DNA from 2 places in the Streptomyces sp. NBC_01012 genome. Region 2 is predicted to be linked to the other one. Evidence: riboswitches for the same ligand, from Rfam matches in the RefSeq annotation. Region 2 holds a riboswitch; the other holds the start of a gene.
The links. Region 2 has a riboswitch for cobalamin ahead of cobN (cobaltochelatase subunit CobN). Riboswitches for the same ligand answer to the same signal wherever they lie in the genome.

Region 1: another riboswitch for cobalamin. It lies ahead of OG623_RS02740 ((2Fe-2S) ferredoxin domain-containing protein); the one in region 2 lies ahead of cobN (cobaltochelatase subunit CobN).

The regions. Positions count from the first base shown of each region.
Region 1 covers NZ_CP108688.1:621,088-625,806, forward strand. Annotated here, with positions in the region: gene OG623_RS02730 (glutathione-independent formaldehyde dehydrogenase) at 1-921, shown strand, start outside; gene OG623_RS02735 ((2Fe-2S)-binding protein) at 1,089-1,742, opposite strand; gene OG623_RS02740 ((2Fe-2S) ferredoxin domain-containing protein) at 1,772-2,122, opposite strand; cobalamin riboswitch at 2,261-2,384, opposite strand; gene OG623_RS02745 (hypothetical protein) at 2,644-4,197, shown strand; gene OG623_RS02750 (FAD-binding protein) at 4,121-4,600, opposite strand; gene OG623_RS02755 (ABC transporter ATP-binding protein) at 4,607-4,719, opposite strand, start outside.
Region 2 covers NZ_CP108688.1:3,651,111-3,655,829, forward strand. Annotated here, with positions in the region: gene cobN (cobaltochelatase subunit CobN) at 1-2,572, opposite strand, end outside; cobalamin riboswitch at 2,642-2,786, opposite strand; gene cobG (precorrin-3B synthase) at 3,019-4,338, shown strand; gene OG623_RS16465 (precorrin-8X methylmutase) at 4,412-4,719, shown strand, end outside.

The DNA of each region.
Region 1 (4,719 bases), 3.0 Mb from region 2:
AAGCCGGGTGACCGGGTGAGCATGCCGTTCAATGTCGCCTGCGGCTTCTGCAGGAACTGTCTGGCCGGCCGCACCGCCTTCTGTCTGACCGTCAACCCCGGCTTCGCCGGGGGCGCCTACGGCTATGTGTCGATGGGCCCGTACACCGGCGGGCAGGCGGAGTACCTGCGTGTGCCGTTCGCCGACTTCAACTGCCTGCGACTGCCGCCCGGCACCGAGCACGAGGACGACTTCGCGATGCTCGCCGACATCTTCCCCACCGGGTACCACGCCACGGAGCTGGCGCAGGTCAGCCCGGGCGAGACGGTGGTGGTCTCCGGCGCCGGTCCCGTCGGGCTGATGGCCGCCTACTCCGCGGTTCTGCGAGGGGCGTCGAAGGTGTTCAGCGTCGACAAGGTGCCGAGCCGCCTGGCACTGGCCGAGCAGATCGGCGCGGTGCCCGTCGACTACAGCAAGGTCGACGCGGCCGAGCAGATCATCGAGCTGACCGACGGGGCCGGTGCCGACAAGGGCATCGACGCCGTCGGATACCAGGCCACCGTGCAGGAGGGCGAGGAACAGCCGGCGGTCGTGCTCAACACCCTCGTCCAGAGCGTCCGGGCCACCGGGATGCTCGGGGTGGTCGGCCTCTACGTGCCCTCCGATCCCGGCGCGCCGAACGAGGACGCCGCGCACGGCCGACTGCTGTTCAACGTCGGCAAGTTCTGGGAGAAGGGGCTGCGGATGGCGACCGGCCAGGCGAACGTCAAGGCCTACAACCAGCAGCTGCGCGACCTCATCGTCGCCGGCCGCGCCGAGCCGAGCTTCGTCGTCTCCAAGCGGCTGCCGCTGGAGGATGCCCAGGACGCCTACCAGCGGTTCGACAAGCGCGAGGACGGGTACTCGAAGGTCGTGCTCAAGCCCGGCCTGAAGGCCGCCTGATCCCGACCCCCGATGCGCCGAGCCGGTGCACGGCCGACGTCCCGCGATGCAGGCCGTGCACACCGGCCCTCGGCCGGGGCCGGGGACGGCCGGCGCGGGAGGCGGCAGATGTGAAAGCGACCTTCGGGACGGAGAGCGCCACCCCCGAGGGGGTGCCCCGTCTCGTCTCAGCCCGCGAAACAGCAGTCCCCGCATGTCGTGCCGCTCGGAGTGCGGTAGTAGAGGCAGCAGCTGCGACGGCGGAAAGCCAGGTCCGGCCCGGTCAACTGCCCCGTACCGGCGAGCTGTCCCCTGCCGAGCAGATCCGTGAGGAGTTCGCCGAGCGGAGCACGCAGATGTGGGTGGGCGGAGAGCAGCACGCCGCCTGATCCGGCCAACGCGGACGCGGCGTTCCCGTACAGCAGGCGCGGAGCGACCTTGACGTGCAAGCCGGCGCGCAGGCCGTCGAGGTGCCGCATCACCTCGGCGTACAGGCTGCCCGTACGGTCGGACAGCGAGTCGGCATACCAGCCGGCGGGCTCGGGCAGCCTGAGTTCCGAGCTGTCGTCGGCGCGCTGCAACGCTCTCAGGTCCGGCACGATTCCGTGCAGCAGCACGCAGGCCAGCACGGGCGACCAGAGACGGGCGGCGTACCCCAGGTGCGCGATGGAGACTCCGACGCGGAGCTCGGTGGTGCGGTATCGGGCGGCAACGGCGGTGGACAGGTCGGCGAAGCCATGGCTGTAGAAGTGGTCCACGGGACACCAGCCCTCGTCATCCCCTCCGACGCGCAGGGCGAAGAAGCCCCCGATGGCCGCCACATCGTCCAGGGCCTCTGCCACGACCGCCCCGGGTGCCCGAACGGAATCCTTCACGGGACTCTCGGAGACCGCGCGGCGCCGGGCGGCAGGCAGGCGTACAGGTCGAGAATCTCGGGCTTGGGGGCGATGCCAGGACCGCCGGCGCGCACCCAGTCCACTATGTCCTCGGTGGCTCGGGGATCGTTGACGAGCCCCAGCCACACCGGCCTGGCGCCGGCTGCCCGGCCGGCGGAGGAGGGTTGCACCACGACAACGTTGGCTTGGTCGCACACGTCGAGGCATTCGGAGACACGTACGGGTGCCTCGGAGCGTAGACGTGCCGTCTGCGCGGCGTGATCGATTCCGCTCACCTTGGCGGTGCCGCAGCAACAGTCACGGCACACGACGATCCGGCACGGCACCTGGCCGGCCGCCGCCCCTGTCCCCTCGGCCTCGGCCTCGGCCTCGGCCAAGGTTCCTTCGTCCGGCTTCTCAGGCACGCTGAACCGCCCTCTCTCCGGGGAGATCCGCCCCGGCGTCCATCGAGGAGGCGACCGCGTGAGTCTCCTGGCTCTCGGGTCACCACTCGTCCCGTCCTTCCCGCCCCTGCGGGGTGGTGGAGTTGCCGGGATCCGCTCGCCGATCACAGTGGCGGGACCGCGCCGGATTCTCACCGGCTTCCTCGGACCGCCGTCGCCCTGTCGCAGCCATCATCGCATCCTGCCGGTGCCGGGCCCGCCGGTCGACGGCATCCACAAAGTGGGCGCCAGGGTCTTGCACTCCATGTCGGCCACTGCGAGCCTGACCACCAAACAGCAGACATCTTACGTCTGCTGTCCGGTTCAATGAGTTTGTGCCAAGCCGAGGAGAGCGCATGAGCGACGAACCCTTCAGCGGAGTCACCAGGCGGGGCGTAGTGGTCGGAGGCCTGGCCACGACGGCGATGGGCGCCGCGGGCATCCTCGCCGCGGCGGAACCGGCGACGGCGAGTCCGTCGGCCGCCCCCACGGCCGGCAGATCACGACCGGCCGATCCGACGAGCCGGCCGCACAAGTACTTCGCCTTCGACACCGGCCTCTGGAACGGTCACCAGGGAATGGCGAACTGCCGGATCGAGATGGGCGGTTTCGTCAAGGACGAGAAGCACAACCCCCTGTTCAGGGAAGGGATATTCGAGCATCCCAGGTTGCCGTGGGAGCCGCGCTTCGACAATGGATACCCGAACGTCTTCTGGGATGCCGATCACAAGAAGTTCCGCTGCTACTACACACTCTTCCTCCGCGACCCCGCATCACTCAACACTCCTCCGGAGAAAAGACGCGGACAGGACTACGTCATCGCCGACAGAAAAACCGGGTGTTGTTACGCGGAGTCCATTGACGGTGTGCACTGGACGAAGCCCATGTTGGGCCTGGTCGGTTTCGAAGGCAGCAAGGACAACAACATCCTGTTCGAAAACGTTCAGGGCACATCCGTCCTCCATGACCCCGCAGACCCCGACCCCACCCGTCGGTACAAGCTGATCACGCTGCGCGAAGCCGGCGGAACCTCGCTGTGCGTGGCATTCTCGTCCGACGGCATTCACTTCAGCGATTTGAAGCCCTGGCCTGCCAACAGCCCTTCTCCAGGAGCGGACTGCCACAACCTGGTCTTCCGCGACTCGCGTACAGATGAGTACGTCCTGATCACACGCCTGTGGGACAGCAATATCCGGGTATCCGCCATGTCGCGGTCCAAGGATTTCATCAACTGGTCGAAACCGGTCGAGGTCCACCGGGGCAACGGGTTCGACTCGCAGATCTACTCGATGCCGGTCTTCGAGTACGGCGACCTCTACCTCGGGCTCGCCTCGCTGTACCGGGACGGCGACACCACTCTTCCGTACCACGACACCGTCGACCTGGCACTGCAGTGGTCCACCAACCTCACCGAGTGGAACGACGTCGCTCTCGATGACAGCACGTTCATCCCACACGGCAAGGGCATGGGGAAGTACCCGCGCGGAGACTTCGACAGCAGCGTCATCTTCTCCTCGACCCCCGTGGAAATCGACGACAAGATGTACTTCTACTACATGGGCGGAAAGGGCCCACACACCGGTTGGCGCGAGTCCGCACTCGGCCGGGGATACATCAGGAAGGACAAGTTCGCCTGCTACGGGAGCCGTAGCGGAAACGCGCCGTCCTCGCTCACCACACAGGGACTCAATTTCTTCGGCGAGAACATCGAGTTGCTCATCGACATCGAAGACGGCGGGTGGCTCGATGTGGACCTGATGGACCAGGCAGGGACCGTGATCCAACGCGGCTTCGAAGCCGACAGCAGCCGGCTCCGTGAGCTCAGCAACGGATGGCATCAGCTTACGTGGGAGAAATCATCCGTGATGAACCTCGATCGCGATTCCTTCTACGCGCTGAGGATCACGATGCGCAAGGCGAAGCTCTGGGCCATCCAGGGCGACCTGTACGTGCGCCCACTGAAGTACGCCAAGCCGTGACCCGGGTGACGGTCACTCGGGCCGGGTGAGCGAGCGCGGCCGCGAGACGGCGCACGGACGTGCCGGTGCGCAGGTAGCCGGATCGCAGATGCCGTTCGAGTAGGAAGCGTGGAGTGTGTGGGCGGACCACGCCGAGTCCGTACGCGGCCAGCGTTCGCGCGTCGGTGACCAGCCACGCCGGGATCGTCGGTACGGATGCGTGCTCGGCATACATGGCCCGAACGAAGCGGTCGTAGGAGACCGGCTCGTCCACGAACCGGCGTCCCGCGGCGTTGACAGCGACGATGCCCGGCTTGGCCCGGTCCCAGATGTGGGGGAAGACCACGGTGGAACCGTCCCGGCGACGGCCGACGGAGCTCGGGAACCACAGGGCGTCGTCGCCGCCGGACGGCCTGACGTACATCTGTGCTCACAGTCCGAGGTAGATCTGCCGGACCCGCTCGTCGTGGGCGAGCTCCTCGGACGTGCCCGCCATGGCGATGGAGCCGTTCTCCATGACGAGGCAGTGGCTGGTCACTCCGA
Region 2 (4,719 bases):
TCGCGCTGGTGCCCCACAGGGACAGGCCGACGGAGGTGGGCCAGTCGCCGTTGTCGGCGCGGTAGCGCTCCAGGAGCGAGTCGGCGAGTGCCTGGCCGGTCTCCCACGCGAGGCGGGAGGGCACGGCCTTCGGGTCGACGGAGTAGAAGTTACGGCCGGTCGGCAGGACGTTGACCAGGCCGCGCAGCGGGGATCCGGACGGGCCGGCCGGGACGAAGCCGCCGCTCAGCGCGTGCACCGCGTGGTCCAGCTCGTCGGTCGTCGCGGCGAGGCGGGGCACGACCTCGCGGGCGGCGAAGTCGAGGATGTCGGCGACGGCCCGGGGATGCCCCTCGGCCACACCGGCGACGGCCGCCGGATCCCAGTCGGCGTCGTCCATGGCCTGGACGAGCGCGCGGGCCTGCTCCTCGACCGTGTCGGCGGCGGTGCGGGTGGCGGCCGACTCGTCGAGGCCGAGCGCCTCGCGCAGGCCGGGCAGCGAAGCCGTGCCGCCCCAGATCTGCCGGGCGCGCAGCACGGCGAGCACCAGGTTGACGCGGTCCTTGCCGGCCGGGGCCGCGCCCAGGACGTGCAGTCCGTCACGGATCTGGACGTCCTTGATCTCACAGAGCCAGCCGTCGAGATGCATGATGAACTCGTCGAAGCCCTCGTCCTCGGGGCGGCCTTCGATGCCCAGGTCGTGGTCGAGCTTCGCGGCCTGGATGAGCGTCCAGATCTGGGCGCGGACGGCCGGCAGCTTGGCCGGGTCCATGGCGGCGATCTGGGCGTGCTCGTCCAGGAGTTGTTCGAGGCGGGCGATGTCGCCGTAGCTGTCGGCGCGGGCCATCGGCGGCACCAGATGGTCCACCAGGGTGGCGTGCACACGACGCTTGGCCTGGGTGCCCTCGCCGGGGTCGTTGACCAGGAACGGGTAGACGAGCGGGAGGTCACCCAGCGCGGCGTCGGGGCCGCAGGCGGCGGACAGGCCCGCGTTCTTCCCGGGCAGCCACTCCAGATTGCCGTGCTTGCCGAGGTGGATCATCGCGTCGGCGCCGAAGCCGTTGTCGTCGGCGGACGCGGCGATCCAGCGGTAGGCGGCGAGGTAGTGGTGCGAGGGCGGCAGATCGGGGTCGTGGTAGATCGCGATCGGGTTCTCGCCGAAGCCGCGCGGCGGCTGGATGAGGATCAGCAGATTGCCGCGGCGCAGCGCCGCCAGCACGATGTCGCCCTCGGGGTTGCGGGACCGGTCGAGGAACATCTCGCCGGGCGCGGGGCCCCAGTGCTCCTCGACCGCCTCACGGAGTTCGGCGGGCAGCGTGGCGAACCAGCGGCGGTAGTCGGCGGCGGGGATACGGACCGGATTCCGGGCCAGCTGCTCCTCGGTCAGCCACTCCTGGTCGTGGCCACCGGCCTCGATGAGCGCGTAGATCAGCTCGTCGCCGTCGCCTGAGACCAGGCCCGGGATGTCTTCCTCAGGGCCGAAGTCGTAGCCCTCGGCGCGCAGGCGGCGCAGCAGGGCGACGGCGCTGGCGGGGGTGTCGAGGCCGACCGCGTTGCCGATGCGGGAGTGCTTCGTCGGGTACGCGGACAGGACGAGCGCGATCCGCTTGTCGGCGGCCGGGATGTGACGGAGCCTCGCGTGCCGTACGGCGATCCCGGCGACCCGGGCTGCCCGCTCGGGGTCGGCGACGTACGCGGGCAGACCGTCCTCGTCGATCTCCTTGAAGGAGAACGGGACAGTGATCAGACGGCCGTCGAACTCGGGCACGGCGATCTGGGTGGCTGCGTCGAGCGGCGAGACACCCTCGTCGTTCTCCTCCCAGGCGGCGCGCGGGCTGGTGAGGCAGAGCGCCTGGAGGACGGGTACGTCGAGGCCGGTGAGGGCGCCCGCGTCCCAGGACTCGTCGTCGCCGCCCGCGGACGCCGTGGCGGGCTTGGTTCCGCCCGCGGCGAGGACGGTGGTCACGATGGCGTCGACGGACCGGAGTTCGTCGATGAGCTCGGGCTCGGGGGTGCGCAGCGAGGCGACGTACAGCGGGAGGGGGCGGGCGCCCGCGTCCTCCACGGCGGTGCAGAGCGCGTCGATGAACGCGGTGTTGCCGCTCATGTGGTGGGCGCGGTAGTAGAGCACCGCGACCGTCGGGCCCGTGACATCGCGGGCGGTCCGCTCCAGCGGACCCCACGCGGGGGCCGGGGCGGGCGGCTCGAAGCCGTGGCCGGTGAGCAGCACGGTGTCGGAGAGGAAGCGGGCCAGCTGCTCCAGGTTGGCGGGGCCGCCGTGCGCGAGGTAGGCGTGCGCCTCGGCCGCGATGCCGATGGGCACGGTGGAGGCCGCCATCAGCTGGGCGTCGGGGGCCTGTTCACCGGTCAGTACGACGACGGGCCGGCCGGTGGCGAGCACCTGGTCGAGGCCCTCCTGCCAGGCGCGTACGCCACCGAGGAGGCGGACGACGACCAGGTCGGTGCCGTCCAGGAGCTGCGGAAGGTCATCGGGGCCGAGCCGGGAAGGGTTGGCGTAGCGGTAGCTGACCGGGCCCTGGGAGGCGCGGGCGCTCAGCAGGTCGGTGTCGGACGTCGACAGGAGCAGGATCATGCGGCGTCAGCCCTTCCCCGGGGTGTCCACGCCCCAGGCAGTTGTCCGATTGGGATCTCCCCTGCTCGGGCGGAGCCGAGAGCGTGGGGAAAGGAGTTCCTGACTCGCACGGCCTCAGGGGGCCGGGCTCACAGTGGCGGGACCGCGCCGGAATCTCACCGGGCTTCCTCCATGTCACCTTTTGGTGATGACGGCCCGAACGGACCGCCGCTAGGCATAGTAGGCGGCAGGTGGGGGGTCCTGACCAGACGGCCCCCCGCTCCGACCGGCACGGCAGCGGCTGTCCGGTTAGGTCACGTACGAACGCGGCACCAGATGTCCGGCGGGCCACGGACCGGCGCGGCACCGGGTGTCCGGCGGGCCACGGACCAGGCCACCGACCGGCACGGCGCCGGGTGTCCGGTAGGTCACAGTGACGGCAGGGCCCCGCCACGGTCACGGTCGGTATGCTCGCCGCCATGCCCGCCTCCCCCCTCACGACCTCGTCCGAGGCCGTCACGTCCCGGTCCACGGGCGACGCATGTGCCCGGAGCAGCGGTGACGCCTGCCCCGGCGCGCTGCGTCTGCACCGGGCGGACGACGGGGCGCTGGCGCGGATCCGCATACCCGGCGGAGTGCTGACATCCCGCCGTGCGGCGGCGCTGGGGCAGGCCGCCGAGCGTTTCGGTGACGGTGAGTTGCATCTCACCTCCCGTGGCAACGTGCAGCTGCGCGGGCTCGCCCCTGAGTGCGGTGCCGAGCTGGCCGGGCTGCTCGACGAGGCCGGGCTGCTGCCCTCCGCCCGCCATGAGCGCGTACGCAATGTGGTCGCGTCCCCGCTCTCCGGGCTCGACGGCCTCGGGGCCCTCGACATCCGCCCCTGGCTGACCGGCCTTGACCGCCTTCTGTGCGGAAGTGAGAGCGCGACTGCGCTCTCCGGACGCTTTCTGTTCGCGCTCGACGACGGCCGCGGTGACGTGGACGCTCTCGGCGCCGACCTCACCCTGCGCGGCGACGCCGGCGGCGCCCTGCTGCGCGTCGGGGACGGCGACGCCGTACACCGCGTCCCCTCCCCCGACGCCCCCCGCGCCGCGCTGCTCGCCGCCGAAGCCTTCCTCGACGCGGCCCGCGGCAGCGGCGCCTGGCGGATCAGGGACCTGCCCGACAGCGGGGCGGCGCTGCCCTCCGAGGTCGAGCGCCGGCTGCGCAGGGCAGGCGTCACCGTGACCCCGGGCCACCTCCCCCGCCCCCTCGAAGCACTGCACCCGGCCCCGGGCCCCGTCCCCGGCGGCACCCACGAGACCGCGCTGTCCGTCGGCGTACCGCTGGGGCGGCTGGACCTGGCGCAGTGGCGGCTGCTGTCGAGCGCCGGGGAGCTGCGCCTCACCCCCTGGCGCGGAGCCGTGGTCACCGGGATCGCGCCCGGCCGTACGGAGGACCTGCTCACCGCCCTCTCGGAGTCCGGCCTGATCACCGGGCCAGGCTCCCCCTGGGCGGGTGTCGGAGCCTGTATCGGACAGCCAGGCTGCGCGAAGTCGCTGGCAGACGTACGGGCCGATGCGGGGGCCGCCGTCGGACCGGCCGGCCGGCTGCCTGTGTACTGGTCCGGGTGCGAACGCCGCTGCGGCCACCCCCACGGGGAGTGGATCGACGTGGTCGCGACCCCCGAGGGACACCGGATCTCCCATGTACGGAGGGACCGGGCAGCCGAGACGACGACGGTCCTGGCCGGCGACCCGGCCGCGCTCGCCGCCGCCGTGGCGGCAGCCAGGGGCCCACGCACCTGACCACCACGCATCACCCCGCACGCATCACCCCCGCGCGCATCACCCGAAGTTCGAAGACGAAAGCGACAGCACTGTGCATCAGTACGAGAAGGACGGACCGGCGATCTACCGCCAGTCCTTCGCGACCATCCGCGCGGAGGCGGACCTGGCAGGGCTGCCCGCCGATGTGAGCCAGGTCGCCGTCCGCATGATCCACGCCTGCGGCATGGTCGACCTCGTACGCGATCTCGCCTTCTCACCGGACGCGGTGGCCGACGCCCGTGCGGCCCTGCGCTCCGGCGCTCCGATCCTGTGCGACGTGGCCATGGTCGCCAGTGGTGTCACCCGTAAGCGGCTGCCCGCGGACAACGACGTGATCTGCACCCTGTCCGACCCGACCGT